Regions from separate parts of the Anaerostipes rhamnosivorans genome, predicted to be linked through region 1. Evidence: predicted binding sites of a transcription regulator. Region 1 holds the regulator's gene; each other region holds the start of a gene.
The links. The regulator Rex, encoded in region 1, represses fermentation and respiration genes when NADH is low (regulators of the CRP and FNR family bind a similar motif). The targets are predictions, from matches to a motif close to ATTGTTAANTANTTAACAAT.

Region 2: rsxC (electron transport complex subunit RsxC) is a predicted target of Rex. The motif match lies at 9,901-9,920, and genes of this name have one in related genera.
Region 3: AR1Y2_RS11000 (butyryl-CoA:acetate CoA-transferase) is a predicted target of Rex. The motif match lies at 9,089-9,108, and genes of this name have one in related genera.

Annotation. Positions count from the first base shown of each region.
Region 1 is NZ_CP040058.1:2,036,009-2,044,639, reverse strand. Features, by position in the region: gene AR1Y2_RS10145 (ABC transporter permease) at 1-688, opposite strand, end outside; gene AR1Y2_RS10140 (ABC transporter ATP-binding protein) at 675-1,409, opposite strand; gene AR1Y2_RS10135 (MerR family transcriptional regulator) at 1,482-2,225, opposite strand; gene AR1Y2_RS10130 (glycosyltransferase family 2 protein) at 2,360-3,376, opposite strand; gene AR1Y2_RS10125 (ABC-F family ATP-binding cassette domain-containing protein) at 3,622-5,532, opposite strand; gene AR1Y2_RS10120 (redox-sensing transcriptional repressor Rex) at 5,684-6,346, shown strand; gene acpS (holo-ACP synthase) at 6,361-6,723, shown strand; gene AR1Y2_RS10110 (NAD(P)H-hydrate dehydratase) at 6,720-8,201, shown strand; gene alr (alanine racemase) at 8,185-8,631, shown strand, end outside.
Region 2 is NZ_CP040058.1:1,638,108-1,650,426, reverse strand. Features, by position in the region: gene topA (type I DNA topoisomerase) at 1-1,139, opposite strand, end outside; gene dprA (DNA-processing protein DprA) at 1,151-2,233, opposite strand; gene AR1Y2_RS08175 (YifB family Mg chelatase-like AAA ATPase) at 2,226-3,743, opposite strand; gene nrdR (transcriptional regulator NrdR) at 3,818-4,267, opposite strand; gene AR1Y2_RS08165 (YlmC/YmxH family sporulation protein) at 4,372-4,617, opposite strand; gene AR1Y2_RS08160 (RnfABCDGE type electron transport complex subunit B) at 4,726-5,520, opposite strand; gene rsxA (electron transport complex subunit RsxA) at 5,534-6,109, opposite strand; gene rsxE (electron transport complex subunit RsxE) at 6,122-6,823, opposite strand; gene AR1Y2_RS08145 (RnfABCDGE type electron transport complex subunit G) at 6,825-7,436, opposite strand; gene AR1Y2_RS08140 (RnfABCDGE type electron transport complex subunit D) at 7,429-8,379, opposite strand; gene rsxC (electron transport complex subunit RsxC) at 8,393-9,709, opposite strand; gene AR1Y2_RS08130 (glutamate-5-semialdehyde dehydrogenase) at 9,974-11,215, opposite strand; gene AR1Y2_RS08125 (DUF896 domain-containing protein) at 11,236-11,445, opposite strand; gene proB (glutamate 5-kinase) at 11,467-12,319, opposite strand, start outside.
Region 3 is NZ_CP040058.1:2,214,377-2,226,695, reverse strand. Features, by position in the region: gene AR1Y2_RS11050 (YjdF family protein) at 1-138, shown strand, start outside; gene AR1Y2_RS11045 (NADH:flavin oxidoreductase) at 149-1,213, shown strand; gene AR1Y2_RS11040 (thioredoxin family protein) at 1,299-1,559, shown strand; gene AR1Y2_RS11035 (glycosyl hydrolase family 18 protein) at 1,626-2,897, shown strand; gene AR1Y2_RS11030 (M15 family metallopeptidase) at 2,920-3,615, shown strand; gene AR1Y2_RS11025 (hypothetical protein) at 4,258-4,461, shown strand; gene AR1Y2_RS11020 (pyocin knob domain-containing protein) at 4,458-4,865, shown strand; gene AR1Y2_RS17810 (hypothetical protein) at 5,127-6,110, shown strand; gene AR1Y2_RS11010 (GTPase) at 6,165-6,539, opposite strand; gene AR1Y2_RS11005 (L-lactate dehydrogenase) at 6,679-7,623, opposite strand; gene AR1Y2_RS11000 (butyryl-CoA:acetate CoA-transferase) at 7,728-9,068, opposite strand; gene AR1Y2_RS10995 (L,D-transpeptidase family protein) at 9,222-10,604, shown strand; gene AR1Y2_RS10990 (tRNA (mnm(5)s(2)U34)-methyltransferase) at 10,784-11,329, shown strand; gene AR1Y2_RS10985 (bifunctional diguanylate cyclase/phosphodiesterase) at 11,451-12,319, shown strand, end outside.

The DNA.
Region 1 (8,631 bases):
TAGTTGAAATAACCGGAACTGCAGTGCTGCCCAAGAATTCTCCCAAGGAAGCGGCTTTCAGCAGCTTGATTCCCTGAGTCAGCGGCAATAGATTGGCTGCCTTTTGCAGTGCTCCCGGCATAACTTCATACGGCAGTGTTGCACCGGAAAAGATCAGCATAGGGAAGTAGAGCAGACTGGCGATCACACTTGCTATTTTGGCGTTGGGGGCGATTCCGCCGACCATCATGCCGATGCTGAACGTAGAGACGATGACCAAGAGATAGCAGCCCAGAAAACTGATGATATTTCCACGGAATTGATATCCAAAAAACAGGACTGCCTCAGCATATAAGAGCAAAAGAGAGGTTATGGCATATAAGGTATAGACTGTCACCTGTACCAGCAGGATCATGGAAGGGTGTACCGGCGTGACTTTATAGCGTTTTAATATTCCTTTGTTTCTGTAGTCCGACACTACCAGCGGAAGCCCCATGACTCCTCCCGCGCAGATTGATATTGTGGCAGCAGCCCCGAAGGACTGTTCCAGAAAAGTAAATTCCGCACCTGAAAAAGCAGGTTTATTTCCGTAAAGGATTCCGATGAGAGCCAGGGCCACAACTGGGACGCAGATCGCAAAGATGACCATATCCATACCTCTCAGGGATATTTTTAACTCATTTTTCAGCATTGTCTTATAAGTTTTCATATGTCAGTTCCTCCTCGTCAGTATACCAAAGATAAGCGTCCTCAAATCGACTGTGGGGACTTGAGTCGATTGCTTCGGACACGGTGCCGTAAAATATGATTTTTCCTTTCTTCAAAATGCAGATGCAGTCACATAGCTTTTCGATCTCGTCCATGAAATGGGATGTGAGAAAAATTGTCAGTCCGCTTTCTTTGAGCAGGGAAAGAATGTTCCAAACTTCCCGACGGGCTCTGGCGTCAAGCCCTGTTGTCAATTCATCCAAAAAAACCACTTCAGGTTTTGGGATGAGTGCAAGGATAATGAAAAGACGCTGTCTTTGACCGCCGGATAAATCCTTTACTTGGGTTTTCAGTTTATCCGCGATTCCAAACCTGGAAAGAAGCTCCAGGGGATCCTCAGCTTCATGGTAAAGAGAAGCAGTGACCTGACAGAGCTCCTGTACGGTAATACTGTCCTGATAATTTGTTTCCTGAAATTGAACTCCCACTTTCTCAAAGAGTTTTTTTCTTTCTTTAAGCGGATTCATTCCAAGAATGGAGATTTTGCCGCTGTCAGCTTTTTTCGTGCCTAACATACACTCGATCACAGTACTCTTTCCGGCACCGTTGGCGCCGATCAGACCGAATACGGTTCCTCGGTTTACCGACAGACTGATCTGATCTGCCGCAGGAGTCCCGGAGTATGTTTTTGTCAGTTGACTGACTTTGATGATTTCTTGCATTGATTGATACCTCCTTGTTTTTTGTAACAAAAGAATACCACCAACAGAAACGCTGGTGGTAAAGTGGAGGGTTTAGGAAAAAAATTTTTTCATTTCTTTTAGCATGCGGATCATGTCTATGGCGTTTTCTTCCGCATCTGCCAGAGAAGAGATCAGGTTATCGCACACAGCGATGATATCGTCATCGGATTTCGGCGTGTCCAATATCGATTTGATATCTGCCCTTGGATTTTTAGAAAGGTGGGAGAGCATTCTTAGGATCGCTTCTAAAGAATAATTTGCGCAGCGCAGGGAACGGATGATCTTAAGCCGTCTGATATCCTCTCCAGTATACACCCGGTATCCGTTTTGTCTCCGTTTGACTGTAAGCAAGCCGTTCATCTCCCAATTTCTTAAGGCATCCATCGTGATGTTTAGCTGTTCGGATACTTCCTTCCTTTTAAGGGAAAGAGTGTTTTCTGAACTCTCGCCGGATATGATCTGATTTACGATCTCTATGGCCTCTTCCGCGTTAAAGCGTTCCTTACGGATCTGGTCCAGATATTCGTTGGTCAGAAGAAGTGCCGTGTCATAATCCCCCAAGGCAGATACCTTTACCATCTGTACGATTTTTTTCCGAAGGCCGTTCTGCAGTACCTCGATTTGGAAAGCCAGACGGGCCAGCCGAAGCTGGGCAATATGTAGATCGGTAAAGATACGGTATCCGTTGGCCTGACGCTCCGGTTTTGGTATCAGCCCAGATTCTTCATACAGCCTTACGGTGTTTGGGTGTATTCCGATCATGGACGCGATTTCAGATGTTTTATAAGTGTTCATAATGATTCCACCTCCGTTTCTATCTTCATGGTAGCACAAACAAAAAGCCTGGTGTTATAGTGGAGGGAAGAACAGAGCAGATAATAGAAAATGACATTGAAACCGATAAGGATCCAATGTCATCTTTATAATTCTTAGTTAAAGCCGATAAATTTCCGGGCTGCTTTGTAGGCTGCGATAACGACTTTCCGCCCTCCATATCCCGGAAGGTTTACGGCATTTCCTACCAGAGATCCGCGGATCTGACGGTAAAGTTTTTTGTTTTTGGTTTTTAGGTATCTCCACAGCTCTTTTTTCTTCTGAATGTGCTCCGGGGTGCCGGATTTGATGGCGATCACAGAAGAGACAGTCATGATGATACTCAGGTAATGTTTCATATAGCGGTATAATGGTTTGTTCACAAGCTCAAAGCTGCTCATGTAGTCGATCATTGCCTGTGTGACAAAGAACTGCTGATCAATTCTTTTGATCATATTGTTCTCGTTGACAGACTGATCGTCCCTGCCGATAAAATATCGGTAGAAATTCACGTCCAGGTAATAGATCGTCTTCACATAAGGAAGCGGTTTAAACACATATAGATTGTCTACATAAAATGTATGCTCCGGCAGACATAAGCGGCACTCATGGAGCAGAGAAGTCCTGTAGATGACGGAGTGCATTAAAATGTACTGGCTCAGTGGGAAACGCTTCACATCATCCCATGTAAACAGCTCCTCAATAGGGATGGAATGGCGGTAGTGAATGACCGTCTTTTTCTTCACGCCCTGTTTTTCATAGACATAGTTGGACATAAACATATCAACAATCGTTCCCTGACGGTAAAATGTCTCCAATTTCTTCATGATCTCTTCATAAGCGTGCTCGTTTACCCAGTCATCGCTGTCCACGACCTTAAAGTAGATTCCTTTGGCATGGGCAATACCGGTATTCACGGCACCTCCATGCCCTTTGTTCTTCTGATGGATTGCACGGCAGATGCCAGGGTATTTGTTTTCATATTCATCGGCGATCATGCCGGTATTGTCTGTAGAACCATCGTCAATGATCAGGATCTCGACTTTGTCACCACCGATCAGTAAAGTATCGATGCAGTGTCTCATATATTCCTGAGAGTTATAACACGGTACGGCGAATGATAATAATTTCATTTTGTAACCTCCTAAAAATGGTACTCTGTCTATTATAAACAAACAAACGAAAAAATGCTATAAGTTTTTCTCCATTGTTCTCAGTCGGCTCTGGAAAGGCCTCCTTCCAACAGCGGAGAAAAACTAGCGTAGATTGGCGCCTTTCGTGAGATATTACACTATTTTTAACGAGCTGCCAGTGCGGAGCACGCTCACCCGAAGGGTATGAAATGCGCGTTGGCAGCAGTGCTAAACAACGTTATCTGCTACTCTGTTTCTTCAGAGAGGGTTTCCCACTCTTCATAAAATGTTTCAAGCTGTTGGTCATTCTGGGCTTTGGCTGTGGAGAGTTCCAGCAGCTTTTGTGTGTTTACAGCGTTTTCCGGGAGACACATTTCTTCTTCCAGTTTTGTGTTTTCCTCTTCCAGCCGTTCAATCTCCGACTCCACCCTTTTCAGCCGGTTTTTAGTTTTGCGGCGCCTTGCCTCTTCCTCTTTTTGCTTCTGCCAGTTAAGCTTGGTGTCTGAGACGTTTTCACCTTCGGCTGTCTGTAGTTCCTCTGTTCCTTCCTTTTCCTTTTCAAAAAGATAATGCTGGTAATCCCCGGAATAGGAGTGAAGCCCTTTGGAAGGAGAAAGCTCCAGGATTCTTGTGGCGGTCTTGTTAATGAAATAACGGTCATGAGAGACATACAAAACAGTTCCTGTGTATTGGGATAAGGCGGATTCCAGAATTTCTTTGGAATGGATGTCCAGATGGTTGGTCGGTTCATCCAGAATCAGGAAATTAGCACGGGAGAGCATAAGCTTTGCAAGTGATACCCGTCCCTTTTCCCCGCCGCTTAAGGAGGAGATCAGTTTGAAGACATCCTCTCCTTTAAAAAGAAAAGCAGCCAGGGTATTGCGGATCTTTGTATTGGTCAGTTCTGGGAAGGAATCTGATATTTCGTCAAAGATGGTCTTTTCCGGGTGCAGGTTGTCCTGGGCCTGGTCATAGTATCCGATGGACACCTGGGAGCCCAGTTTGATCTGTCCTTTGTTTTTTGCCATCTGCTTGCAAATGATCTTTAACATGGTGGTTTTTCCAGTACCGTTGGCGCCGATCAGCGCCACACGTTCTCCCCGGAAGATTTCAAAATCGATATCGGAAAACAACGTATGTGACCCAAAGCTTTTTTCCAGATGTTCCACAGTGAGGACATCATTCCCGCTGACAATGGACGGTTCGATGGAAAAGCGCATTTTCCCGTCAATCTCCATTGGCTTCTCGATCACGTCGATCTTATCGAGCATTTTTTCACGGCTCTCAGCACGGCGGATCGATTTTTCCCGGTTAAACTGTTTGAGTTTTTCGATGACCGCTTTCTGATGTTTGATCTCCTGCTGCTGGTTTTCGTATTCCTTTAACCGAATGGCTTTTACCTGGTCTCTTTTCTGGATAAATGCAGAATAGTTTCCATCAAAGAGCATGGCATGTCCAGCCTCGATCTCCATGACCTTGTTGACGATCTTGTCCAGGAAATACCGGTCATGGGAGACTAAGATCACAGCTCCTTCATAGTGGCTTAGGTAAGTTTCCAGCCACTGAATAGATTCCACGTCCAGGTGGTTGGTGGGCTCATCCAGAAGAAGGATCTCAGGCTTCATGAGCAGAAGCTTTCCCAGGGCAACCCGTGTCTTCTGACCACCGGAGAGAGTTGCGATCTGCTTCTGGAAGTCTTCCTCTTTAAAACCAAGGCCTTTTAAGATACCAGTGATTTCACTTTCATAGGCAAACCCGTTTTTCTGTTCAAATAAATGGGTGGCTCTGGTGTATTCCTCCATCTTATCCTCAAGCTCTTTGCCGCTTAAATGCTTCATCATCTGTTCCAGGGACCGAAGCTTTTTATCCAGTTCGATCACATCTTGCTTGATGGTCAAAAGCTCTTCGTAAATGGTGAGGGAGGAAGTATGGTCCTGGTGCTGTGCGAGATAACCAATCTCGGCATCCTTTTTCTTGTGGATCTCTCCCTCGTCGGGGGTCATCTGATCCATGATGATCTTTAAAAGGGTGGATTTCCCAGCCCCATTTAATCCGATCACGGCAAGACGGTCTTTTTCATTAATATGAAAGGATATTCCTTTCAGGACTTCCTGGTCAACGAAAGTTTTATGTATATTCTGACAAGATAAAACCATAGTGTACTCCTTCAAAACTTCTTAGCAATAAAAATTCTTTATTAGCATAACATAATTTCTGAAAAAACGCACTAAAAGTTTGACAGATATTAGACAATCTTATATAATTTATTTAATTTAGGAAGTTGATAAAATAAGTGGGAGGGTAATAATGTCATCAATGGATAAGAATATATCACCGGCAGTTATAAAGAGATTACCTAGATATTACCGTTATTTGGGAGCCTTGAAAGCAAAGAACATTACAAGGATTTCCTCCAAAGAACTGAGTGAGCGGATGAAGGTGACTGCATCCCAGATCCGCCAGGATCTCAATAATTTTGGAGGTTTCGGGCAGCAGGGATACGGATATAACGTGGAAAATCTTTATGTGGAGATCGGTAAGATCCTGGGGCTTGATAAGAGTAACCAGATGATCATCGTGGGCGCGGGTAATCTCGGCCAGGCACTGGCCAACTATCAGGATTTCAACAACAACAGCATCGGATTCCAGGTGATCGCGCTTTTTGACGTGAATCCGAAACTGATCGGCATCACTGTGCACGGCGTGGAAGTTCACGATATCGATGATATGGAAGAATTTATTAAAAATCATGAGATCAAGATCGCTGCTCTGACACTTCCGCAGGACCAGGCGCCCAAGATCGCCAAAGAGCTGGCATCCTGGGGCATCAAAGGCTTTTGGAATTTTGCGCCGGTGGATCTTACACTGCCGGACAGCGTTACCGTAGAAAACGTGCATCTGGCAGAATCTCTCATGACACTGACTTACAATATCCACAGCCGGGAAGACAACGAAGACACCGGGGAGTAGACGGGAGGAGCGTCATGATCGTGGGAATTGGGACTGATCTTGTTGAGATTGGGCGGATTCAGAAGATGACTGAGAGGAAAAAAGGCCTCAGCCGGATATTTTCAGAATCAGAACTGGCGTACGCGGGCTCAGACAGTACGACTCTTGCTGGGAATTTTGCAGTTAAAGAAGCCGTTTCCAAGGTATTTGGAACCGGCTTCTTCGGATTGGAGCCTTATGAGATCGAAGTGTTACGGAATGAAAAAGGAGCGCCTTATTTAAAACTTTCAGGGAGAGCCAAACAGATGGCTTCGGCTCAAAAGATCACAAAGTTTCATGTGTCAATCACTAATACAGGAGAACTGGCACAGGCTTTTGTCATAGGAGAATGTCTATGAAATATGTATTAAAAAACCAGGAAATGCAGAACGTGGATAAAGAAACAATAGAAGACATCGGAGTGCCGGGCCTTGTACTGATGGAGCGGGCCAGCGAAAAGATTGCTGGCAGGATTAAGGCTTCTGTCCAAAAACAGGACAGGATTCTGTCCGTGGCAGGATGCGGAAACAACGGAGGGGATGCGCTGGCGGCGGCCAGGATTCTTTTGGAGGAAGGCTACTCAGTAGATTTCGCGGTGGTAGGAAATCTTGAAAAGGCATCCAAAGACTTAAAGACCCAGCTGGGCATCTTAAACCGACTGGGTTATGAGGCGGAAACCAGTGTCAACTATAATGATTATGACTGGATCCTGGAGGGGCTGTTCGGTGTGGGGCTTTCCAGAAAGATCTCTGGTTCGTACCGTACTGCCATAGAGGCAATCAATGCAAGCAAAGCCAAGGTAATGTCCGTGGATATTCCCTCAGGCATCAGCGGGGATACGGGAAAGGTCCTTGGGTGTGCTGTCAAAGCGGATGCCACAGTGACGTTTGGAGGCCCAAAAGCGGGGCATCTTCTCTATCCGGGCAAGGATCATACAGGCCGGCTTTTTGTGGAGAGGATTGGTTTCTTTGACCAGACTTTAAAAAAATATGCCCGGGGATTTACTTATGACAGAAAAGATCTTAAAAGACTGCCCAAAAGGACCGCAGATTCCCACAAAGGAACCTATGGGAAGGTCCTGATCGTTGCAGGCAATGAATCCATGTCAGGAGCGGCCTATTTCGCGGCAAAAAGTGCCCTGCGCATGGGCAGCGGGCTGGTAAAGGTGATTTCCCACGCCTCCAACCGCCCGATCCTTCTGTCCATGCTTCCGGAAGTGCTGTTCGGGGCAGAGGAAGATCTAAAAGCTTCTCTTAGATGGTGTGATTGTATTTTATTCGGTCCTGGAATGGGCGTATCTGAGCGGACAAAAAGGCTTTTAGAAACCGTACTGTCCGACGGAACAAAACCACTTGTTCTGGACGCAGACGGTTTAAATACGGTCAGCCATTACAAGCTGCGGATCGATTATCCGGCCGGGTGCATTTTGACACCGCATCTTAAGGAGGCAGCAAGACTGCTGGAGACATCAGCAGAAGAGGTGAAAGAAAACCTGCCTGAAACAGCACATCGTGCAGCGGACCTGTTTCAAAGTGTGGTGGTGCTCAAAGATGCCACAACACTGGTAGTGTCAGCAGATGAGCCTGTTTACTACAACTGCAGCGGAAATCACGGAATGGCCACGGGAGGAAGCGGCGATGTGCTGGGCGGCATCATCACAAGCCTTTTAGGACGGGCCATGGAACCGTTGGAAGCTGCGGCTCTGGGTGTGTACGTCCACGGCCTTGCGGGAGACGAGGCCGCAAAGAGACTTGGATATGACAGTATGCTGGCTTCCGACATCATAGAAGCTCTCAGCAGTATTTTAGGAGGAATCAATGATGAATCAATACTATAGAGTGTATGCAGCCATAGACTTGGATGCGATCTGCCACAATATCAGTGAGATAAAGAACATTGTTGGAACGGACACGAAGATTATGCCGGTGATCAAGGCGGACGGATACGGCCACGGGGCAGTTCCGGTGGCAAAGGCATTAAACAAGATCGGCGTTGACGGGTTTGCAGTGGCGATCATAGAGGAAGGGATCGCCCTGAGGAAACAGGGAATAACAAAGCCCATACTGATCCTGGGTTATACTTCAGAATACCAGTATGCCTCTTTGATTCAGCATGAGATAGAGCAGACGGTGTTTTCCTATGATATGGCGGAGGCAATCTCCAAGTTTGCGGTGACGATGAAAAAAGATGCAAACATACATATCAAGGTGGACACTGGAATGAACCGGATTGGATTTAAACCGACGGAGGAATCCGTTTCGCAGGTG
Region 2 (12,319 bases), 400 kb from region 1:
AACCGGTTCCAGATCAGCTGGTATAGACGGAACTGGTCTCTGGAAAGCTGTTCTTTTAAGCTGGCCGGGGTGTTTTCGATGTAAGTAGGGCGGATGGCTTCATGGGCATCCTGCACATTTTTGTTGTCTTTCTTCGCAACTTGTCCGTTTCCCACAAAATCACTTCCGTAGGTTTCGGAAATGAACTCTCTGGCATTTTTGTCTGCTTCTTCAGAAATCCTTGTGGAGTCTGTACGCAGGTAGGTGATCAGTCCGACAGTGCCTTTCCCTTTGATGTCCACACCCTCATACAGCTGCTGGGCAATCCTCATGGTCTTAGCTGTAGGAAAATTCAGCTTGCTGGACGCATCCTGCTGCATGGTACTTGTTGTAAACGGGAGAGGTGCTTTCTTGATACGCTCTCCAACTTTCACATTGTCAACTTTAAACTTTGCCCCCTCAAGCTTGGAGAGGATCTCGTTCAGCTGTTCTTCATTTTCGATCTCAATCTTTCCGTCTTTATCACCTGCAAACTTTGCTTCCAGAGGCTTTTTGCTTCCCTTCACGTTCAAAAAAGCGTCCAGCGACCAGTATTCTTCCGGTATGAATGCGTTGATTTCTTCTTCCCGGTCACAGATCAGCCTAAGCGCCACAGACTGTACACGGCCCGCACTTAACCCTCTCTTGATCTTTGCCCATAAAAGAGGACTGATCTTATATCCCACGATCCGGTCCAGGACACGTCTCGCCTGCTGGGCATCCACCAGATCCATATCGATCTCCCTGGCGTGCTTTAAGGATTCCTTGACTGCATTCTTGGTGATCTCATTAAATGTAATACGGCTGCATTTCTTATTCTCCAGCTTCAGGGCATAATACAAATGCCATGAGATGGCTTCCCCTTCCCGGTCGGGGTCAGTTGCGAGATAAACTTTATCAGCCTTTTTTACTTCTTTCCGCAATGCTGCCAATACTTCTCCCTTGCCGCGGATCGTGATATATTTTGGTTCAAAATTATGTTCCAGATCGATTCCCATGGTACTCTTCGGGAGATCCCTCACGTGACCGTTGGACGCAATGACTGTATAATTTTTCCCTAAAAATTTATTGATCGTCTTTGCTTTCGCTGGTGATTCTACAATTACTAAGTATTTTGGCATTTTTGCACCTCTTAATTATATTTTATTATGTAATAATTTTTCAGTATTTCTTCTGCCAACCCCTGCCGTTCTAAATAATACAAAGATGTCACTGCCTCCGGAATCGGCAGTTTTGACTCCTGGGCTATCTGTTCCAGACATTTGGGTTCCAAACTCAAAACATCATACACCATTTTTTCACCTCTAGCAAGTGAATTTTTATCAAATTGACAGACATTATGTGAAATATCTCTGAATTTTGGAAATTCATTCAGAATATCTTCCGGAGTGGAAACCAGCTTGGCGCCTTGCTGGATCAGGTGATGACAGCCCTTGGATGCAGAACTTGTCACATTGCCCGGAATAGCAAAAATTTCTTTGTTCTGGTCCAATCCGCAGTCTGCTGTGATCAGAGATCCGCTTCTCTCCCTGGCCTCCACCACTAAGATACCGTCAGCCAGGCCGCTGATGATCCTGTTTCTCTGCGGAAAAAGAAATGAAAACGGCTCCACACCCAGCCCATACTCAGAGTAGATGACTCCCCTCTCCTGCACCTGCTGGTACAGTTTTCGGTGTTCTTTTGGGTAAACCTGGTCGATACCGCAGCCTAAGACACCCGCCGTTGTTCCCTTACCCTGCAGTGCACCTCTATGGGACGCACCGTCGATCCCCCTGGCCATACCGCTGACGATGAGTACACCCCTTTTTGACAGTTCCCCCGCCATATACTCTGCCATTTCCCTTCCGTACAGGGTACAGGATCTGGCTCCAACCATGGCAATGGAAAGGCTTGAATCGACCGGCCGGCCTTTTCTGAAAATACCGAAAGGGTAGTCATAAATCTGCCTGAGCCTTTCCGGATAATCCGGTTCTTTCCATATAATATAATCTGCATTCTGCTCTTTTAATCTGTCATATCTTCTACAGATATATGACTCCTCCCTGGTCTTAAGAAACAACTGGTACTGTCTCTTTGAGAGAAGGGTCATTGCTGTTTCTCCGCTGAGTTTCCGAAGTTCCTCCGGATGGACTGCCACGGAAAGGATCTCCCCCTGTGTTTTCCGGTTCATCTCCAGAAGGGATGTAAACCAAAACCAAGAAAGTTTCTCATTCACACCCAGCCACCTCCGATAAAAACTCCATATTTCTCAGGGATAGTGCTTCGATGAGATGTGCCTCCTCAATCCTTCTTTTATTCTCCATCCTGGCGATGGTTTTTGCTATTCTCATCATCTTATGAACACCACGCATAGAAATATGATGTTTGTTCTGTTCTTCTCTTAAAATCTGTCTGCATTTTGAATTTAAAGGACAGATTTTTTTCAAATCCTCCGCTTTCACCTGACTATAGTATGCATACGGTGTGCCCAAAAGTTCCTTCTGCTCCTCTGCCACAGAATTCCGGATCCTGGCTCTGACTAAAGCCGAATTCTCCGAAACAGCATCTGAGGTTTTTGCCTCTTGCCTCACCGTAATGACCAGATCAAAACGGTCCAGGATGGGGCCGGAAAGCTTATGATAATAAGAACGCTTCTCACTCATACTGCAGCGGCACGCCTCCGGAGTAAAGCTGTTGCCACAGGGACAGGGATTCATGTCGGCAATCAAGAAAAAGTCTGCCGGCATGGTATAGTCTCTCCCAAGCCGGTTTAAAATAATCTGGCGGTCCTCCAAAGGCTGTCTCAGAGCTTCCAGACATTTGGAGTCAAACTGCGATAATTCGTCTAATATAAGACAGCCTTTGTGGCTGAGCGTGATCTCTCCGACCTTTGGAACCGCTCCCCCACCAATCAGCGCCCCTTTTGAGATAGAGGAATGGGGCATCCTGAAAGGCGGGCAGAAATCCTCCGCATCCCTATAGATTCCAGCTGCCTGGTAGAGTGACTGTACCTCTAAGTATTCTTCCTCTGTCAAACTATTAATAATAGAAGAAACACAATTGACTGCCATGGTTTTGCCGCACCCGGGAGGACCGATCAAAAGGATATTGTGCCTTCCGGTGACTGCGATCTCCAGAGCTCTTTTTAGGAACACCTGTCCTTTAATTTCAGAGAAATCAAAAGCTTTTTTTGTAAGGTTCTTCTGTTTCTTTGAATATTCATAAGAAAGGATCTTTCCCCGGCGGAAGAAATCTGCCGCATCAGACAGATGTTTTACCGGGACCAGTTCCACATCCTTTACGTGTCCAAGCGTCTCCATATCGTCATAGGGTACCATAAACCGCCGGATTCCCTGCTTTTTTCCTTCCAGTATAATCGGAAGACACTGACGGATCCCGTGGACACTGCCATCAAGGCCCAGCTCCCCCAGGATACAGATCTTCAATTCTTTATTAATTGGGATATAGTTAAGACCAGCCAAAACGGCCGCTGCGATGGGAAGGTCGAATGCGGTACCTGTCTTTCTGATATCGGCAGGAGATAAGTTCACCGTAACCTTCATGGGCGGAAGCGGGCATCCAAGAGCCCGCAGGGCAGATTCTACCCTGTGCCTGGATTCCTTTGCTTCATTAGAAAGGCGGCCCACCATAGTAAAATATGGGAGACCGCTCCGAAGTTCCACTTCAACCTGTATGATAACGCCTGCGGCACCTGAGACAATGCCGCTGATCATCGAACAAAACATAAAGCCTCCTTCTCTCCGGAAGCCTTACAACCTACAATATGTACTATTTTATCATATATTCTATATTTTTACAATTATTTGAGCAATTTTTTCAGTTCACTCATAAATGTGTTCACATCCTTGAACTCTCTGTATATGGCCGCAAAACGCACATATGCCACTTCGTTGAGTTCTTTGAGCTTGTCCATGACAATTCCTCCGATGACAGAACTCTCCACTTCTCTCTGTCCGAGATTATAGATCTTTGTCTCAATCTCATCCACCAGCTGGTCAATCTGTCCCATGGAGATGGGCAGCTTATGGCAGGACTGCACAATGCCGGCCTTGATCTTGGAGCGGTCATACATCTGCCTGGTTTTGTCCTTTTTGATCACTGACAGCGGTTCTGTCTCTATCTTTTCATAAGTCGTAAAACGCTTGCTGCAGTCATCACACTGTCTTCTTCTGCGTATGGAATTATTGTCTTCCGAATGTCTGGAATCAATAACTCTGGAATTCTCGCTTCCACAATAAGGGCACCTCATCTTTTCTACCTCCCGGGATGTTTACTTTGTTCTTTTGTGAGAGGCAGAACATGTCTGCCTCAAAAATTTCCATTCATTAAGGGAAGTATATCATTTTTTCTAAATCACTTCAAACATTCTTTTTCAATTATATCCACCAATACGGTATCACAGCCTATTTTCACGATTCTTTTATACGGAATATAATAAAATTCCCCTTTTGCAAAGCAAAGCACCTTTGTAGCCTTCGGAACGATCAGACATAAGATCTGTCCTGATCCGGGATCAAATTCCAGATCTATCACACATCCCAGTTTATCTCCGGTCCGGCAGTTAATGACATCCTTCTCCCTCAACTCTAAAAATTTCATGATAAGCCACCCCAGAAAAATAGTTATAATAGTGTATGCCCGTGATAAAAAAAGGTGCAAAAAAAGGCCATATCTGAATCACAGATACAGCCTTTTCTGATTCTATTATTATGCAGTGATGATCTTCTTCGGACACTTCTTTGCACAAAGACCGCAGTTGACACATTTCTCATAATCTACATGGGCAATGTTATTTTCTACGGTGATTGCTCCCAGCTTGCATTCCTTTGCACAGAGACCGCAGCCGATACATCCGGCTTTGCACACGGACATGACATCTTTTCCTTTGTCTTTTGAATTACACTGTACTAAATGCTTTTTGTCGTAAGGAACCAGTTCAATCAAGCCCTTTGGACAGATATCGGTACATTTTCCACAGCCGATGCATGCTTCTTTGTCAACATACGCAATGCCGTTGACAATGGAAATGGCATCCTCAGGACAGACCTGGGCGCAGCTTCCGAATCCCATACATCCAAAAGAGCAGCCCTTCGGTCCTTCTCCGGGTACGTTCATCGCTTCTACACAACTCATCTGGCCTGTGTATTCATATTTGTTTGACGCCTTCTCACAGGTCCCCGCACATTTTACAAATGCCACTTGCTTCACAAAGTCACCTGCTTCCACACCCATGATAGCACCAATCTTTTCTGCAGCCGAAGGCCCGCCTACAGGACAGGCACCTACTGCCGCCTCACCGTTTGCAATGGCTTTTGCAAGTCCGTCACATCCGGCATATCCGCATCCTCCACAGTTATTTCCAGGAAGTTCCGCGCGGACTGCTACTTCTTTTTCATTTACCGGAACCTTGAACTTCTCAGAAGCGATTCCTAAAAGAATAGCAATGACCAAACCAATTCCTCCGACCACAACGGCCGCAAGGATAATTGCTGTAATATCCATTTTTGCTACCTCCCTATATGATTCCTGAGAATCCAAAGAAAGCAATCGCCATCAAACCTGCCGTGACAAGAGTGATGGGCATTCCTTTGAAAGATTCCGGGATGTTATTGTATTCTAATTTTTCACGGATTCCAGCCAGAATTACAATGGCGATGGTGAATCCCACAGCCACTCCGAATCCATTGACAACACTGGTGATAAAATTATATTCATACTGAACGTTATTTAAAGCTACACCAAGTACAGCACAGTTGGTCGTAATCAGCGGAAGATATACACCCAGGGACTCATACAGAGCCGGCATAGACTTCTTTAAGAACATTTCCACAAACTGTACCAATGCCGCGATGACAAGGATAAATGCGATGGTCTGCAGATATTCCAGATGAAGCGGCACAAGGATCCCGGCATACACGAAATATGTAACTGCTGAGGCGATGGTGATAACGAAAATAACCGCAGCACCCATTCCGCCGGCAGTCTCTACCTTCTTGGATACACCAAGGAAAGGACAAAGGCCTAAGAACTGGCTCAAAACTACGTTATTAACTAATGCCGCACCGATTGCGACTAATAATAAATTTGACATTGTTCACCCTCCCTATTTGTCATCCACACTGTTATCGAAAAACCGGCTTCCACAGGCACCGTTTCCGCAGCTGGAACAATCGCCGCAGCCGGAAGACTCAGGCTCTCCTGCTTTTTTCGGTTTTTTGCTTCTTGCTTTATTCTGGGCCGCTACAAGGCAGGCCAGGACAAAGAATGCACCGGGAGCCAGGATGAAGATCGTGATTGGCTCGTAAGCGCTCGGCATGATCTTTGCACCGAAGATCGTCCCTGCACCGAGAAGTTCACGGAAAGCTCCGATCACCGTCAGGGCAATGGTAAATCCAAGTCCCATTCCGACACCGTCGAAGAAAGAGAGGATTGCTCCGTTTTTGGATGCAAAGGACTCTGCGCGTCCCAGGATGATACAGTTTACAACGATCAGAGGGATATAGATTCCAAGGCTTGCATTTAGAGACGGCACATAGCCCTGTAAAAGGAACTGAACAACCGTAACCAATGACGCGATGATAACAATATAACCCGGAATACGGACTCTGTCGGGAATCACATTTCTCATAAGACCGATGATCAAGTTAGAAAACATTAACACGGCTGTAGTAGAAAGCCCCATGCCTGCCCCGTTGATCGCGGATGTTGTAACCGCAAGGGTAGGACACATTCCGAGCATTAAGACGAAAGTAGGATTTTCTTTGACAATACCATTGATCAAACGTTCTACTGGATTACTTTTCATCTCAATTACCTCCTTTCAATGTATCCATCAATGCAACACAGCTGTTGACTCCGCTTGTGACTGCGCGGCTGGTGATCGTAGCACCGCTGATGGCGTCGATCTTAGAGTCGTCATTCTTCCCGGAACCGTCTTTTACGACTTCAAACTGTTTTGCTTTTTTATTTGTAAAGTTGCTCTTGAATTCATCTTCTTTTGCCTTCATACCAAGACCTGCGGTTTCGGAGATCGTTAAGGTCTCATATCCGTTGACCGTACCGTCATCCTTCACACCTACAGAAAGAGTGATGTCACCGCCGTACCCGTCAGGGTTTGTCACAGAGAAAACATATCCAAGTTCTTTTCCGTTCTTGTCAACTGCTTTGGCGATCTCGTTGATTGTATTCTGTCCAAGGTCTTTTGCCTTCAAAGCTTTACTGATCTCTTTTGTATTTAATTTCACTGCTTCAAAACGGTCCGCGTCTTTGAATACTGCTTTGTACGCCTCCTGTTTTGTCTTTTCTTCCTGCTTTGCAATCGGATCTTTGGTCACGTTGTAGACGAAACCAAGGATCAGGCCGGCAGCCAGAGTGATGATAAATAATTTAATACAATCGCTTACTAAACTTTTATTCATTGTCTTTGCCTCCTTTTGCCTTCACAATTCCAAACGGTGTCGGAACTGTAATCTTCTCAATCAGAGGAACAATCAGGTTCGCAATGATGATGGAATAAGAAACACCCTCTGCCATCGGCCCGAACAGACGGAAAATACCGGTCAGAAGTCCGCACAGAACGGCGAAGATGATCTTGCCCTTGGAAGTGATCGGTGAGGTCACATAGTCGGTTGCCATAAAGATCGCGCCGAGCATCAGTCCGCCTGCAAAAATCTCAGACGCCATATAAGTAAGATCGAAGCCATGTCCTCCAAAAAGCAATACAAAAACAGCCACCGTTGCCACGTAGATACATGGGATCATCGGTGAGATAACTTTCTTTAATACAAGGTAAATGCCGCCTAAGATCAGAAGTACGGCAGATGTCTCTCCAATCGTACCCGGAATAAATCCTGTAAAGATCCTTCCAAGATCTACGCTCTTTCCTGCTTTCAGCAGGGCCAGAGGTGTGGCTGTGGTCACTCCGTCATAGGTAAATGTAGTCATCCTTGCCGCAAAGGAGATCATCAGGAAACAACGGGCACCCAATGCAGGGTTCATGAAATTCTGGCCCAATCCTCCGAAAACCTGTTTTACGACGATGATCGCAAATATACCGCCCAGTACCGGCATCCAGAATGGAACGCCTGCCGGCAGGTTGAGTGCCAGCAGAAGGCCGGTTACGACCGCGCTTAAATCACCTACTGATACTTTTTGTTTCATTAATTTCTGATAGATATACTCGGCAGCTACGCAGGTAACGATAGAAACCGCAATAGTCACAGCCGCAGATGCACCGAAGATATAGATACCAAAAACTGTAGCCGGGAGTAATGCAAGGATTACGTCCAGCATAATGCTTTGTGTTGAGCTTTTGTCCCTTACGTGCGGGTTTGCTGAAACACGATATAATGTTTCGTTCATATGTACCTCTCCTTTACTTCTTTCTACGATTTGCCAAGACCTGCTTACGTCCTGTCTTCATTGACTGTGCCAGGTTTCTCTTCGCCGGACAGATAAAAGAACAGCACCCGCATTCCACACACTCATCTCCGTGAAGCGCTTCAAATGCTTCAAAATTGTTGTTATCTGCCAGAACGGACAACCTTGCCGGCATTAACTTCTGAGGACAGACACTGACACAGCGCCCACAGTTGATACAGTTGCTAGGCTCCACTGCTGATACAGGATCTTTTGTAAATGCCAGCAGAGAGGAAAATGTCTTGACCGCCGGGACATCCGTGGTAAACATGGCCATTCCCATCATCGGTCCTCCGGAGATCACCTTTTCAGGCTGTCCTTTGAATCCTCCTGCTGCTTCGATCAGTTCATTGACATTGGTTCCGGTACGCACAAGAAGGTTTTTCGGACTCTCAATGGCATCCCCAGTCACTGTCACAACGCGTCTGAATAGAGGTCTTCCTTCTTTCACCGCATCCTTGATGGCAACAATGGTCGCAACATTATCCACAATACATCCTGCGTCAGCCGGCAGCATGCTGGAATTGATCGCTCTTCCGGTGGTGGCATAGATCAGGGAACGCTCTGCTCCCTGAGGATATTTAGTCTTTAATTCGGCTACTGTTATCCTGGAATCTCCTTTGACACACTCGCTCACTTTGGCAATGGCATCTTTTTTGTTGTCCTCCACCGCAATGATCCCCTTTGCTTTTGGGAATAAATCCAGTACGATATTCAGCCCTTCCACGAGGACCTCCGGAGTTTCCATCATGATCCGGTAATCTCCAGTTATGTAAGGCTCACACTCTGCTCCGTTGACAATGATATACTCGATGGCATCAGGATCTTTCGGAGCTAGTTTTACATGGGTAGGGAATCCTGCCCCTCCAAGTCCCACGATCCCCGCTTCTTTGATGGCGGCAAGGATCTCGTCCTTGGTCATTTCCTTATACGGCTTTGCCTTAAATTCCGCTTCTTTGAACTCTCCGTCGTTCTCGATTACAATTGCATTTACCTTTGCTCCGGCAGGAGTCACTCTCGGCTCAATTGTTTTTACAGTTCCAGAAACAGAGCTGAAAATATTTGCGGATACAAAACCGCCTGCTTCCGCTACTTTCTGTCCCGCCAGTACCTGGTCACCCTTTTGTACGATCGGTTTCGCAGGTGCTCCAATATGCTGGCCGACAGGTAAAACAACATCTCCTTTTGGCAGATATTCCGTGATTGGGGAATTTTTTGCGTATTCTTTCCCGTCATCCGGATGAACTCCGCCGCTAAATGTAAACAATGCCATTTTTAAGCCTTCCTTTCTCTTTTCTTAAATTTCCATATACTTTATGATAAATTGTTTAGCATGCAAAATCAACTCTCGACATTTTTTTCACAATCAAAATCCCATGAAATAACATAAATTTCACTATAATATGTCCATTCTTTTCTTTTTTTCTATATTTTGCACTAAAAAATAAACAATCAGGGATTTTATATGTGAATATATTATCAATCTAAAAGGAGTCCCCCGTTCTTGAGAAACTCCTCCTTTGAAATTATCCTTTGTCTAACGCCTTGTCTGCCCGTTTCCGTAAATAATAAATTTGGTGGTCGTAAGGGCGTTCAGTCCCATAGGCCCCCTGGCATGGATCTTCTGGGTACTGATTCCAATCTCTGCCCCGAATCCGAACTCAAACCCGTCCGTGAATCTGGTAGAGGCATTCACATAAACGGCCGCCGCATCAATCCTGTCTAAAAATTCCTGAGCACGGGAATAGGAGTCTGTGATGATAGCCTCTGAATGTTTTGTGTTGTAGCGGTTGATATGTTCAATCGCTTCATCGAAGCTGTCGACCACCTTTACAGAGATCACAGCATCTAAATACTCTGTGCCCCAGTCCTCCTCGGAAGCTTTCAACACCTGGTCATTGACCGCCATGACTCTCTCGTCTCCCCTGACCTGCACACCTTTTTGCAGCAGAGCCTCCACGATAGCCGGCAGATGAGTCTGCACGGCATTCTTATGGATGACAAGGGATTCACAGGTATTACAAGTTCCCAGTCTCTGGGTTTTGGCATTGACCACGATATTTACTGCCATCTCAGGGTCCGCGAACTCATCCACATAGGTATGGCAGTTGCCGGTTCCCGTCTCGATCACCGGCACGGTGCTGTTCTTTACAACACTCTGAATCAGCCCTGCCCCGCCTCTTGGAATCAGCACATCGATATATTCGTTCATCTGCATCATCTTTGTGGCAGTCTCCCTGCTTGTATCTTCCAGAAGCTGGATGCTGGATATCGGCATCTTCTTCTTTTCCAAGGCTTCCTGGAGGACTTTTGTTATAGCGATATTGGAATGTATAGCATCGCTGCCGCCCCGGAGCAGACATGCATTCCCCGTCTTAAAACACAGGGCAAACGCATCTGCGGTGACGTTTGGGCGGGACTCATAGATAATCCCCACAACGCCAAGAGGTACCACCTTTTTTCCTATGAGCAGTCCGCTCTTATTGGGCTTCATCTCTGTGACAGCCCCGATGGGATCCTCTAAGTCCGCTACCTGCCGAAGGCCTTCTGACATGCCCTCAATCCGGTCCACCGTCAGGGTGAGCCGGTCCACCAATGCCTCTGACATGCCCCTCTCCATGGCCGCCTTCACATCCTTTACATTCTCAGATAAAATGTAATTCTGGTTTGTGACCAGCTGGTCTGCCGCTTCCCGGAGCAGTTCATTTTTGTCATTCATGGCTGCCTGGGCCAGAATCACAGATGCTTCTTTTGCCTGTTTTCCTAATTGCTCTAACATAACAACCTCCCTGCTTTATCTCAGTGCTTTCCTTTCGGCTTCAGCGGAGTAACGCTTCCGTCCTCATTCTTTATACTGATATTATCAAGCTGGCCGCGCAGATTCGCCCGGACAGACTGGATATACTCTGTGCGCAGTTTCTTTTGTTCTTTCTTTTCTTCTTCCGAAAGCCCAACGGACTTTTCCAGATGATACAGTTCATTGATTCTTCTAATCTTGTCTTCGTTCATACTATTCCTTTCCAGTAAAAATTATGAATTTAAGTACGGACATTCTGTCAAATACTTTCTGAAATCAAAATGTTCTCTCTTATGGGCCAAAAACAGTGTTCCGATGTCTTTCCCGTCCACGATCCTATTCAGATCATTAAAGTCCCGGCTGTTGGCGATCACCATATCAGCCCCGCAGTCGGTCACAATGTTAGCCGCCGCAATCTTTGTTGCCATTCCTCCAGTCCCCACTTTGGTGACAGCGCCCTTGGCCATGTTTTCCACCTCTTCGGTGATCACAGGCACCTCTGAGATCAGTCTTGCTCTTTTATTTTTATGCGGGTCATCGGTATATAATCCATCGATATCCGTCAGCAGGATCAAAAGATCTCCTTCCACCACCGCAGTGACCACCGCAGATAAGGTATCGTTGTCTCCGAACTCGATCTCTTCCGTGGATACCGTGTCATTTTCATTTACAATGGGAATGATGCCTAAACTGAGCAGCTGGTTGAATGTATTTCTGGCATTAAACCTGCGTTTATCGTTCAGCATGGTTTCCTTTGTGATCAATATCTGTGCAGAGCCTTGGTTGTACTCCGCAAACAGCTTTTGGTAGATCATCATCAGCTGTCCCTGTCCCACGGCAGAGCATGCCTGCTTCATCGGCAGAGAATCGGGCCGTTCCTTTAAGCCCAGTGCTTTAAATCCGACCCCAATGGCTCCTGATGACACTAGAATGACGTCCTTCCCGCCATTGTGGAGATCCGTTAAAACTCTCACCAGCTTCTCCAGACGGAACAGGTTCAGCTGTCCTGTCTTTGGATGAATCAGGGAAGATGTCCCTACTTTTACTATAATCCGTTTCTTATTCTTTAGTTTTTCTCTGTTTTCC
Region 3 (12,319 bases), 180 kb from region 1:
CAGCAGGCACTTGCAGCCCAGAGAGAGGCTGTGAAGACAGAGAGAAAGGTCCACAGGAAAGAAATGCGGGAGGAACGGGAGCACATGCAGTTTCTTAAAAAGCAGCAGAAGAAAAAACAGAAGCATAAAGGAAGGTAGGGGAGCAAGTATGGAAAAACTGTTTCAGCCTTTTAGCATCAAGGGCCTTAAAATCAAAAACAGGATTTGTGTACCGCCCATGGTTTGTTATAACTGGGTGAAAGATGACGGTTATGTGGTGCCAAAGAATGTGGAACATTACAGGGCCATTGCAAAGGGCGGTTTTGGCCTGATCATCCAGGAAGCCACCTGTGTGGACACGGACGGCAAACTCAGCAGAGATCAGCTGGGCATCTGGGAGGACGGGCAGATTGCTGGCCTGAAAAGAATCGTGGACGCAGTACATAGGGAAGGCTGTCCTATCTTTTTGCAGATCCACCATGCGGGAGTTAACGGATGCCAGGAGCATCTTTTATGTCCCAGTGATTACGAGTTTCATACGAATGGGGCAAAGAGGATTGGACATGAAATGACACCTGAGGACATTAAAAAGGTACAGGCAGAATTTGTTCAGGCGGCTGTGCGGGCCTGTGAAGCGGGCTATGACGGAGTGGAGCTTCACGGCTGCCACAGCTATCTGATGTGTGAGTTTTTCAATTCCAGGGTAAACTTAAGGACAGACGAATACGGTTTGCATCCGGAGAAGTTTGCCCTGGAGATCTTAGAGGAGATCAGAAAGCAGACCCCGAAGGATTTTATTGTGGGGATCCGTCTGGGAGCGTTTGAGCCAAAGCTTTCTGACGGCATCCGCCATGCACAGATCCTGGAGCAGCACGGCATTGACTTCCTGGATATCTCTTATGGTTTTTCTGGTGAGGATGAGCCGGAGGCACCGAAAGATTTTCCATATAAGGATGTCATTTATGCGGCAGGAGAGATCAAAAAGCATGTTTCAGTCCCTGTATTTGCGGTCAACAGCATAACGAATGCCCAGATGGCCGAGGATATCTTAAACCGTACAGGGGTGGACATGGCAGACATCGGCCGCGGAGTCCTGGTCAATTACAACTGGGCCAATGACGCCCGGGAAGGAAAAGATACCGGGCGCTGCCTGAACTGCAAGGTATGTCGGTGGAGGGAAGACTCTGATAAGTGCGCGGGTAGGATTCTTTTAAACCGCAGGAAACAAAAATAAGAAGATAAAAGCCTGTTTTATGTGTATAGAAAGTATATGCATAAGGCAGGCTTATGTTAGAATGACAAAAAGGAGGAAGTTTGTTATGAAAGAGATACTGATGATGAAATTGGAAAGCTGCCCATACTGCCATCAGGCACTGGACATGATGGATGAGCTGAAACAGGAGCACCCGGAATACAGGGACATTCCAGTAAAGATGGTGGATGAAGATGAGGACACTGATCTGGCGGACTCTCTGGACTACTGGTATGTACCGACCTATTATGTAGGAGATGAAAAGCTGCACGAGGGGGTTCCCACCAAAGAAAACATTCAGAAAGTCTATGAAGCGGCATTAAAATAGCAGGCAGAGGAATTCCTGTTTTATCCCAAGCATATATTTAGGAAAAAGAAGCAAAAGGATAGACACATGATTTATGTGGTAAAAGAAGGGGATACGATTGATTCTATTTCCTCACAGTTTGGAATTTCCAGGAGCCGTTTGATATATGATAACCAGATTTACGCAGGGAGGGTTGTGACCGGTCAGGCTCTGCTGATCCTGGAGCCTTCCGTCGTGCATACGGTGGAGGCAGGAGATACTCTTACGTCTATCGCCAGGGAATATGAAACTTCGGTCCAGTCTCTTGTAAGAAAGAATCCTTATCTGTTAAATGAGGTGAACCTGATGCCGGGGGATGTGCTGACGGTTGAGTATGCCCAGGAGAAGCTTGGGAGCCTGAATGTGACGGGATATGCGTATCCATATATCAGCACGGAAACCCTGCGGGAAGCACTTTTGTATTTAGATGAGCTTTTGATCTTTTCCTATGGATTCACTACCTCAGGGACTTTGATCCCTCCGGCTATGGAAATACCTTTGATTGATCAGGCTCTGGAGTTTGGCGTGGATCCCATGCTGGTTCTGACCCCGTTTGCAGAGACGGGATCTTTTAACAATCAGCTGGTGAAGACGGTCTCTGAGGACCTCTCCATGCAGCAGACCCTGATTGAGAATCTGGTTCAGACTGTCCAGCAGAAGGGATACGCAGGAGTGGATGTGGACTTTGAATATATCCTTCCGGAAGACAGGGAAGGATATGCGGCATTTGTGGGGAATCTGAGGGAACGCATGAATGCCCTTGGGTATAAGGTATCTGTAGCTCTGGCGCCTAAAATATCGTCCGAACAGGAAGGGCTGTTATATGAGGGGATGGACTATGCGCTTTTGGGAGAAAATGCAAATACGGTGTTTCTGATGACGTACGAGTGGGGATATACCTACGGGCCGCCCATGGCCGTCGCCCCCATCAACAAGGTCCGCCAGGTGCTGGATTATGCAGTAACACAGATCCCGGCGGAAAAAATCTATATGGGCATTCCCAACTATGGTTATGACTGGCCTTTGCCTTATGAAAGAGGAGTGACAAGAGCAACCAGCATAGGAAATGTGGAAGCGGTGGAGATCGCGGACCAGAATGGGGCACAGATCCAGTTTGATAAAACTGCAATGAGTCCCTTTTTTAATTATACTTTAGACGGTGTAGAACACGAGGTTTGGTTTGAGGATGTGCGGAGCATCGACGTAAAGCTCCGGACAGCCAAGGAGTATGGGTTTTCCGGGGTCGGATACTGGAATTTAATGAGGCCGTTCAGGGCCAACTGGCTTCTGATCGACAGCTTATTTCAGTTGGATGACTGACAAATAGACAGGAGGCGGCAGTATGGGAAAACATATCGTAAGCATGATGCTGGCAGCATTGATCGGATTGGGGCCATCCATTCAGGAGATGTATCATAAGGATCCGGCCCAGCCAGCTTTTTCTAATAAAAGTATCAGCGGTTTTTCTTATGGGAAGGTACCTAAATCTGTGAGAGAAAAGGTCAATGGGATTTCGTATCGTCCGAATCCTGATATTTCTTTTCAGGATCTTCGGTATGTGAAGGTAAAATATCATGGATATGATGGGAAAATTAAGGACGGACAACTGCTGGTGCACAAGTCCATTGCCAAAGATACGGTAGAGATTTTCCAGGAGCTTTTTACGATGCAGTATCCCATCGAAAGCATTCAGCTGATTGATGATTATGATGCGGATGACACAAAATCTATGGAGGCCAACAATACTTCTGCATTTAACTATCGGATCGTGGCGGGGACCAGCCATCTGTCCAATCATGCCTATGGAAAGGCCATTGACATCAATCCAAGGGTCAATCCGTTTGTAAAGAGAAATTCCATTACACCGGAAAATGGGAAAGTTTATGCCCAGAGAGACGTGAAGAAATGCAAAGGAAAATATAAATATAACATGATCCACAGAAACGACCGTGTATACCGGCTGTTCAGAAAACATGGATTTCAGTGGGGAGGTGACTGGATCACATATAAGGATTACCAGCATTTTGAGAAACGATGAGGGGATCTGTACTCATGTGCGCAAGTTGGATACATGGAATCATTGTACATTCTACCAAGAGTTTTAAAGCAGCCAGAAGGCTGCTTTTCTATTTTATATCAATAACCTTGAAGATATATCGTGAAAAAGACTGCCCCAAATAGAACTTGCCCACATTGCCCGTGGGTATCATGATATATTCCTAATAGAGATCATGATCTAAGAAATTTTAAAGATAGTGTAGTTTGCCATACCCAAGGGGTACATCGTATTTTAAACCTTGTGGGTATGACATTGTCACCAGTTCTCCGGCTTGCTGTCTCAGGGACGTAAGATTTTCTAACTTTCAGCAAAGCCTCTCCGGCGGCCCGTTCGGAACTCGCTGACGCTCAGACAGCCTCACTGCGCAATGCGCACCGCCTACGAGTCTTTACTTCAAGAAGAAAAACTAACGTCCCTTCGAATGCAAGGCCTCCGAACTGGTGAAAATGGACGTAATGTCTGCTGGAGATGGCTGTTGCAAGACAAAAGGCGCCACCTACGATAGTTATTTACCACTATTGGAGGAGCGCATTTCAAAAGCGTGACGGAAATAGTGGTAAATAACTCATAAGATTTTGAACGGCTTCTGTAAACAACCGCATGTATCAGGAGGTAGAAATCATGAATATTTGGGAGAGTACAGTTTTGACAGACAAAGGGGCAGCTCTGCAGGCAAAATTGATAGAGGGACAGACGTTACATATCACACAAGTCATGACGGGAGGTGCCAAAGTACCGTTAGTGAATCTGCGGCAGAAGGGCCGGGATTTTCAATCACATGGGATTTTTACTTTAAGACCTCAAATACGGTGCCGATTGAGGTGAATTTAAACTCAAAAGGGCTGGTGAGTATTGAGCAGTATCAGGTTCATGAGGGGGAGATTCATGGTCTGAAAGGGGATGTTCATGAACTTGATGGAAGACTTAAAGAACTAAATGCGGATTTAAATGCTATAAACGTAGATATAAGTACTAAAGAAACAAATTTAAGTAAAAAGTCTACTGGGGTTAAAAATCTTAACAATGTTATAGAGAATGGGTGTTTTACAATAAATCCTGATGTTACCACTGAATGTCTGCCGATTTACGAGTGGCTGACTTTACTTGTTATGAATAGTGGATTTGGGGGGATTATTCAAATAGCATTTGTAGTAGATGGGTCAAAAATGTTTGCTAGAACGTATAATGCGGGTGGAGCTGGCTGGTCAGAATGGAGACAAGTTTTTTAGAAAATAGGAATTTATTCATCTATTATCTGTTTTATACTGGTAATAAGGTCGGACAGATGTTCTGGCCTGATTATTTTAAATAATATTTTATGTTTAGTTCTGAAAAACCGAACTTATTTATTTCATTTTTTAAAATATCACTCGTTGGTTCAGTAAAAGAACAGGCGAAGGCCGGATACAAAGCTGACATTGCCCACACTGCCCCAAAAGATCATGATATAGTTCTTGATGAGAAATATCAATCATTGGGAGGTAAATATTATGAACATTTGGAAAGACACGGTTTTAACAGATAAGGGAGCCGCATTACAGGCAAAGCTTATGCAAGGGCAGACATTGAAGATTACAGGTGCCAAAACTGGGGCGGGTAGTGTACCGGCTGTAAATCTGAGACAGCAGACAGATGTAACGGAAGAAAGGGGAGATATCACTCTTCAGCCTGCAAGAACTGAGGGAGATCAAACAATTATTCCGGTGCTGCTGGAGAATAAGGATTTAAAAGAGGGATATGAACTGTGGCAGATTGGATTTTATGCAGAGGATCCAGATGAAGGAGAAATCTTATATTGCATTGCCCAGGCCACGAAGGGGAAGGATATACCTGCAGTATCGGAAAGTCCGGGCTTCTCTATCACATGGGACTTTTATTTTCAGACCTCAAATACGGCGCCATTTGAGGTGATGGTAAATTCTAAAGGTTTGGTCAGGATTGAAGAATACCAGATTCAATCGGAGGAAATTGACAATGTAAAAAAATCTACTCAAAAGCTTGATGACAGTATTATCGTATTGAATACTAATTTAGAGAAAACAAACATTAATCTGAATTCTACCGTCAATGACTTAAAAACAGCAAATACAAATATCCAGAGTATTAAAAATCAGCTTGCAGATACAGGATGGATAAACGCACCATTGGCATCAGGTGTCTATAATCTTTCTGGTTCAGTTCAACCGCTAAAATATAGAAGAAAAAATGGTATTGTATATGTTAGTGGTGTTGTTAAAGTGACTGGAAAATCAGGTGATTCACAAAAAGTAATTACTACGTTACCTGCTGGTTTTAGGATTACGAGTGGATCGTACTATTATTTCACCAATGCTGCGACAGGCGGCACGATGAGCCGATACCTTGTTTTGAGTTCTGGTAATATAACATTGGAATGGGTCAGAAAGCTTCAGGATGGAAGTGTGCTGTCGGGTGATATTACATGGGTTGGAATTGATATTTCATACCCTGTATAAATTAAATTGTGAAAAAACTCCGGCCAACAAAATGGCCGGAGTTCGTTCTTAAAACTATTTTAGATTAACAGGATTCTGATTTAAAGTTTCTGCCAACTGATTTCTTACCTTAGTGACTGTTTTATCAGAAACCTTTTCTGTCGATAAGCAGTCTCCCAGCCGTTCAATCTGGGAATCTACAGCGGTAACCGTTTTTTTATTGCTTTTATGGAACTGTTCAAATGATTTTTCAATATGCTTAAGCTGACTGTCTGCCAAATCTTTTGAAAGATCAGCTCCTAAATATTTGTCAGTTGTCTCAATGGCTCTGAGTCCTAAACGGTACTGGCTGTCGCTCAATCCCTGTGGTTTTATATGGGCTGTACCGCAGCCGCTCAGAGAAGCGGCAAGAAAAAGGGCAAGACAGCCGGATAAGAGATATTTTTTCATAACATGACCTCACTTTTTGTATAAATCCTCTAAAAATAACACGTATTTTTGTTTGAATCCTACAATAGCACAGATGATAAAACATGTAAATATTTTCTGCTGTACTTTTTGAGATACACAAAAGAGCGGCCGGTAAATACTAAAGATCCAGGGACACAAGTATTTCCTTCAGCTGGCTTGCAGATTGATTCAGCAGGTCAGTTTCTTCCTCATTCAGTTCGATCTCAATGACCTGCTCCGCCCCGTTTTTATTGACAATCGTCGGTACACTCAGGCAGAGATCAGAAAGGCCATACTCACCTTCCAAGAGGCTGGAGACCGGAAGAAGCGAGTTTTTGTTTCGGATAATGCTCTCTGCGATATGGCTTACGGCTATAGCAACACCGTAGTAGGTGGCACCTTTCTTTTCAATGATCTCGTAGGCACTGTTTCTCACATCGTCAAGAATCCTGCGCATGGATGTCTCGTGGTCAAAATGTCCGCGCAGCTCACAGAAATCATTGATGGCAACGCCGGATACATTGACACCGCTCCAAACAGCCAGTTCGCTGTCGCCGTGTTCACCAATAATAAAAGCCTGTATACTTCCGCTGTCCACTTCCAGATGTTCACTGAGCAGATACTGGAACCGGGCAGAATCCAGCACTGTACCGGAACCGAACACTCTGTTTTTAGGAAAACCGGAGAGCTTTAATGTCACGTAAGTAAGAATATCCACCGGATTTGCCACCACGAGAAGAATCCCTTCTGTATTCCGCTTTGTGATCTCCGGAATGATGGATTTAAAAATGCCAACATTTTTATGGACCAGGTCGAGACGGGTCTCATCCGGTTTCTGGTTGGCACCGGCCGTTATGATGATCAGTGCACAGTCCGCGATATCATCGTATGTGCCCGCGTAAACTTTTGATGTATCCACATAAGGACGTCCGTGGCTTAAGTCCATGGCCTCACCCTTTGCTTTGTCAGCATTTACATCGATCAGTACAAGTTCCGTAAACAGTCCTTGGTGCATCAGGCTGAAAGCAGTGGAAGCACCTACAAAACCACAGCCAATGATGGCAGCTTTTCTATTATTTATCATAAAAAAATCCTCCTTTATTTTTATACCTTGTAGGTATAGTTTAACAAAGGAGGATAAAATATTCATCGAAAATGAAACAAATGAGAATCTATATCAAGAAGCATCTATTTGTTCGATTTTCTCCAGATTTTTGCTTTTTCAGCATCTTTGATCAGCTGATCTCTGAAGTCTGGATGGGCAATGTTAATCAGAGCTTCCGCACGCTGCCATGCAGAGAGTCCCTTCATGTTGGCCATTCCATATTCCGTTACGATGTAATGGGCGTTGGCACGGGTGTCAGTTACGATAGAGCCGTTATGCAAAGTAGGAAGAATACGGGAGTGCATTTCTCCGGCTTTGTCTGTGAAGGTGGAAGAAAGGCATACGAAACTCTTTCCTCCGTTGGATAAGTAAGCTCCCATAACGAAGTCTAACTGTCCGCCTGCACCGCTGATCTGTTTGATCCCTGAAGATTCAGCACTGATCTGTCCGTATAAGTCTACATCTACCGCATTGTTGATGGAAATAAAGTTATCAATAGAAGAAACTCTCGCTATATCGTTTGTATAGTTAACAGGAGCACTCATACATTCTGGATTGTCATTCAAGTAGTCATATAACTTTTTGGTTCCTGCCGCAAATGCGTAGGTCTGGCGGTAGCGGTCAATATTCTTTTTGGCACCAGTGATCTTTCCGGCTTTAGCAATATCAACAAACGCATCAACATACATTTCTGTATGGACACCGAGATCTTTTAAGTCGGACTCTGCGATCATGGAACCGACTGCATTCGGCATTCCACCGATACCAAGCTGGAGACATGCCCCGTCAGGGATCTGGTCTACGATAAGTTTTGCGACAGCCTTATCCACATCTGTAGCAGGTCCTCCTCCGCCAAGTTCTGCAATGGCAGGATTCTCTCCCTCAACGATCATATCTACTTTGGAAATATGTACCCCTTCTTCAAACCCGCCCAGGCAGCGAGGCATATTTTCATTGACTTCTACGATAACACAGTCAGCTTTTTCAAGCATTGCAGATAAGTGGGATGCACTCGGTCCAAAGTTAAAGAAACCGTGTTCATCCATAGGAGCCACCTGCATCATGGCAACGTCTACATGGTCGATGTAATTGCGGTAATATCCCGGAAGTTCGGAGTAGCGGATCGGTGCGTAGTAAGAAAAGCCTTCGTTGATCCATTTTCTCTCAAGTCCGCCCATGTGCCAGGAATTCCATGTAAAATGGTCTGCCGGAGAATCAATCTTCGTGATCTCCAATGGCCACATGACAATTCCGCCGCGGATATTAATGTTTTCCAGCTCAGGCATTCTTTTTGCCAGAGCTTTGTCCAAAGCTGCCGGAGTGGTAACACACCAGCCGTATTCCAGCCAGTCACCGGATTTTACAGCTTTTACTGCCTCGTCAGCAGTTTTAAGTTTCTTTTGGTATTCTTCCTTGAATGACATAAGTAATCCTCCTGTCTTTATCTGTTAATTTATTAACATACTGTTCTATTGTACCATTGGCATAAAAGAAACACAAGTAAAATAATTTTAAAAATAGGTGGTCTTTTTACAGGTTTTGTACTATAATTAGATACTAAGTTTAGGAGGACATTTATGGAACATAAAAAATTCACTTGGAAACACTACACACTTATTGCAGTTGGGATTCTTGTAGTGATTTACTGCTGTATCGCGGTATATTTCAGTAAAAAGTTTACATATGGGACAAAGATCAACGGTGTCGATGTTTCCAATAAGACAGTTGATGAAGTAACAGACATTTTTAAGAAGAAAGCAGACGGTTATTCGCTGACAGTAAAAGAGCGCAAAGGGAAACAGGAGATTTTAAAGAGCAGCGTGCTCAAGGTTTCCTTTACCGGCAAAGATGAGATTAAAAAGATCAAAGACGGACAGAGTTCCCTGTTATGGATCAAAGGGATCTTCGGCGCAGAGAAGTACAAAGATATTGATATGTTTGCATATGACAAGGCAGCATTTCAAAAGGCATTCAAGAACCTTGATTGCTTCAAAAAGAAAAACATCATTAAAATCCGCAATGCCAAGCCTGTCTACAAAGACGGAGCTTTTCAGATCCAAAAGGAAGAAATCGGTACAGTCTTAAAGAAGGATCAGACCGAGAAGTTGATACAGAGTGCCGTAGAAGGCGGTGTTTCTGTTGTAGATCTGGACAAGGAGGGGGCTTATGAGGCTCCGAAATACACAAGCAAGAGCAAAGAGATCATAACTCTGAATGATAAGATGAACGATTCTCTAAAAGGAAGCATTACATATAAGTTTGGAAAGCAGAAGGTTGTCCTTGACAAAGAGGTCTACCACAAGTGGTTTAAAATCAAAAACCACACGGACTTTACCATTGATATGAAAAAGATGGAAACCTGGGTTATGAAGTTTGCGTACAAATATAACACTATGGGAACGATGCATACCTTTAAGACCCATGATGGACGGACCAAGAAGATTTTCGGCGGACCTTACGGCTGGAGAATGAGCCGTGACAAGGAAGAAGCCGCTGTGAAGAAGATGCTGAAAGAAGGAACGGTGGAGACCAGGGAGCCGTACTGGCGCCAGAAGGCAAAGGTATATGACGGTTATCAGGGAGACATCGGAGACACCTATATCGAAGTGGATATGGGACAGCAGGAAGTTTTCTATATTAAAAACAAAAAGATTGTATTTTCATCTTCTGTAGTGACTGGAAAGATGGAGGCAGGAAGAAAAACACCGGAATGTGTAGCGTTTGTTTTATATAAGCAGCGCCATGCTACATTGAGCGGCCAGGGGTATGCTTCCCCAGTTTCATACTGGATGCCGTTTAACGGGAATGTTGGACTTCATGATGCAAGCTGGAGATCTTCCTTTGGAGGAAGTGAGTATATTTCTGGAGGATCCCACGGATGTGTAAATATGCCACCCTATGCGGCAGCAACTCTATATAATATGATTGAGGCGGGAACACCGGTTGCCTGCTATTACTAAGCCTGGCAGGAACAGAGATTAAAATGGTATGATACCTCCGAAGCAGACATGGCAAGTGACCATTCTGCTTTGGAGGTGTTTTTTATTCCATAGGAAAGTTCTTCGAACCTCCCTATGGAATAAAGAAGACTTACGGGAGATTATCCATTTTATTGTGATAGAAACGGGAGGTAAGGGAAATGAGGGTCAGTATCACACAGTGGGTACAGCAGGAGCTAAAGCGTTTTATTAAAGAGGGAGACCTCTGCATTGACGCAACTGTAGGAACAGGGCGGGATACGGAGTATCTCTGCGGCTTAACTAGCCGGGTGATCGGTTTTGATATACAGGAGGAAGCCCTGGCAGCGGCAAAGAAACGACTTAACTTAAAAGGTTATGATCCGCTGCTGGTCAGGGAAAGCCATGAAAACATGGATCAGTATGCCCAAAAGGGAACGGTTCAGGCAATCCTGTTTAATCTGGGATACTTGCCTGGAGGGGACCACAGCATTGCCACCAGGCCGGACAGTACCGTAAAAGCGATCTTTGCAGGACTTGACCTGCTGAAGACAGGAGGTGTCATGAGCATCTGCATTTACAGTGGAGGGGATACAGGATTTGAAGAGAAGGACAGCGTGCTTGCGGTTTTAAAACAGTTGGATGACAGTAATTATCTTGTGGTGAAACAGGACTTCTACAATAAAGCAAATCATCCGCCGCTCCCTGTATTGATCCTGAAACTTTGAGAGTGTCAGGGGCCCGCTCTGCTTGCCCTTCTCACTAAAATATGGTAATTTATCATTAAGAATTATTTTATTCAGGACCAGGGATTTCTGCAGAGGGTTTTTCTTACGAGGAGGATGGATTATGGATAGATATCCGGAAGAAGCTGCTTCATTCCAGATTGACGGCCAGGCTTTTTATGAAGCCATAGTGAACAGCACAGAGGATTACATATATATCATAGATATGAGGACGGATGAGGCGCTTATCTCTGAGAACATGCTGCAGGATTTTGAGCTGCCGGGGATTCTTGTACCCGGTCTTGTTCCTCTATGGGGAGAATTAATTCACGATAAGGATAAGAAGCGTTATTTTGATTCTGTGGATGACATGCTCAGCGGCCTTACGGACAAGCATAACGTAGAGTATCAAGTCCGAAACAGAAATAATGAATATGTCTGGGTAGTATGCCGGGGACTGTTAAAGAGAGACGAACATGATAACCCAGTATCCTTTGCAGGGGTAGTCACACCAATCGGAAGCAAAGGAAAGATTGACCGGACTACGGGCTTATTTACAGAGGATAAATGCAAAGAACGAGTGGAAGATCTGCTGGAGCAGGGGAACAGAGGGGGAGGACTGCTTCTTCTTGGACTGGATGATTTTAAGCAGATCAATAATCTAAAGGACCACATTTTCGGAGATCTGGTGCTGAGGCAGATGGCACAGAATATCCAGCAGATGCTGCCGCCGAAATCAGAGATCTTCCGGTTTGACGGTGATGAATTTGCCATCGTATGCCCGGATATCTCCCTGGACGATATAGAGGAACTTTATGAGTCCATCCATCTATATGCCAATGCGGAACATGAGATCGACGGCATCTCATATTTTTGTTCCATCTCTGGCGGGATTTCCGTGATCGGGGAAGATGCGGACAACTATTTAGATCTGCTGAAGTTTGCGGCCAGTGCCCTGGATGCTTCCAAAAAGAAGGGGAAGAACACATGCAC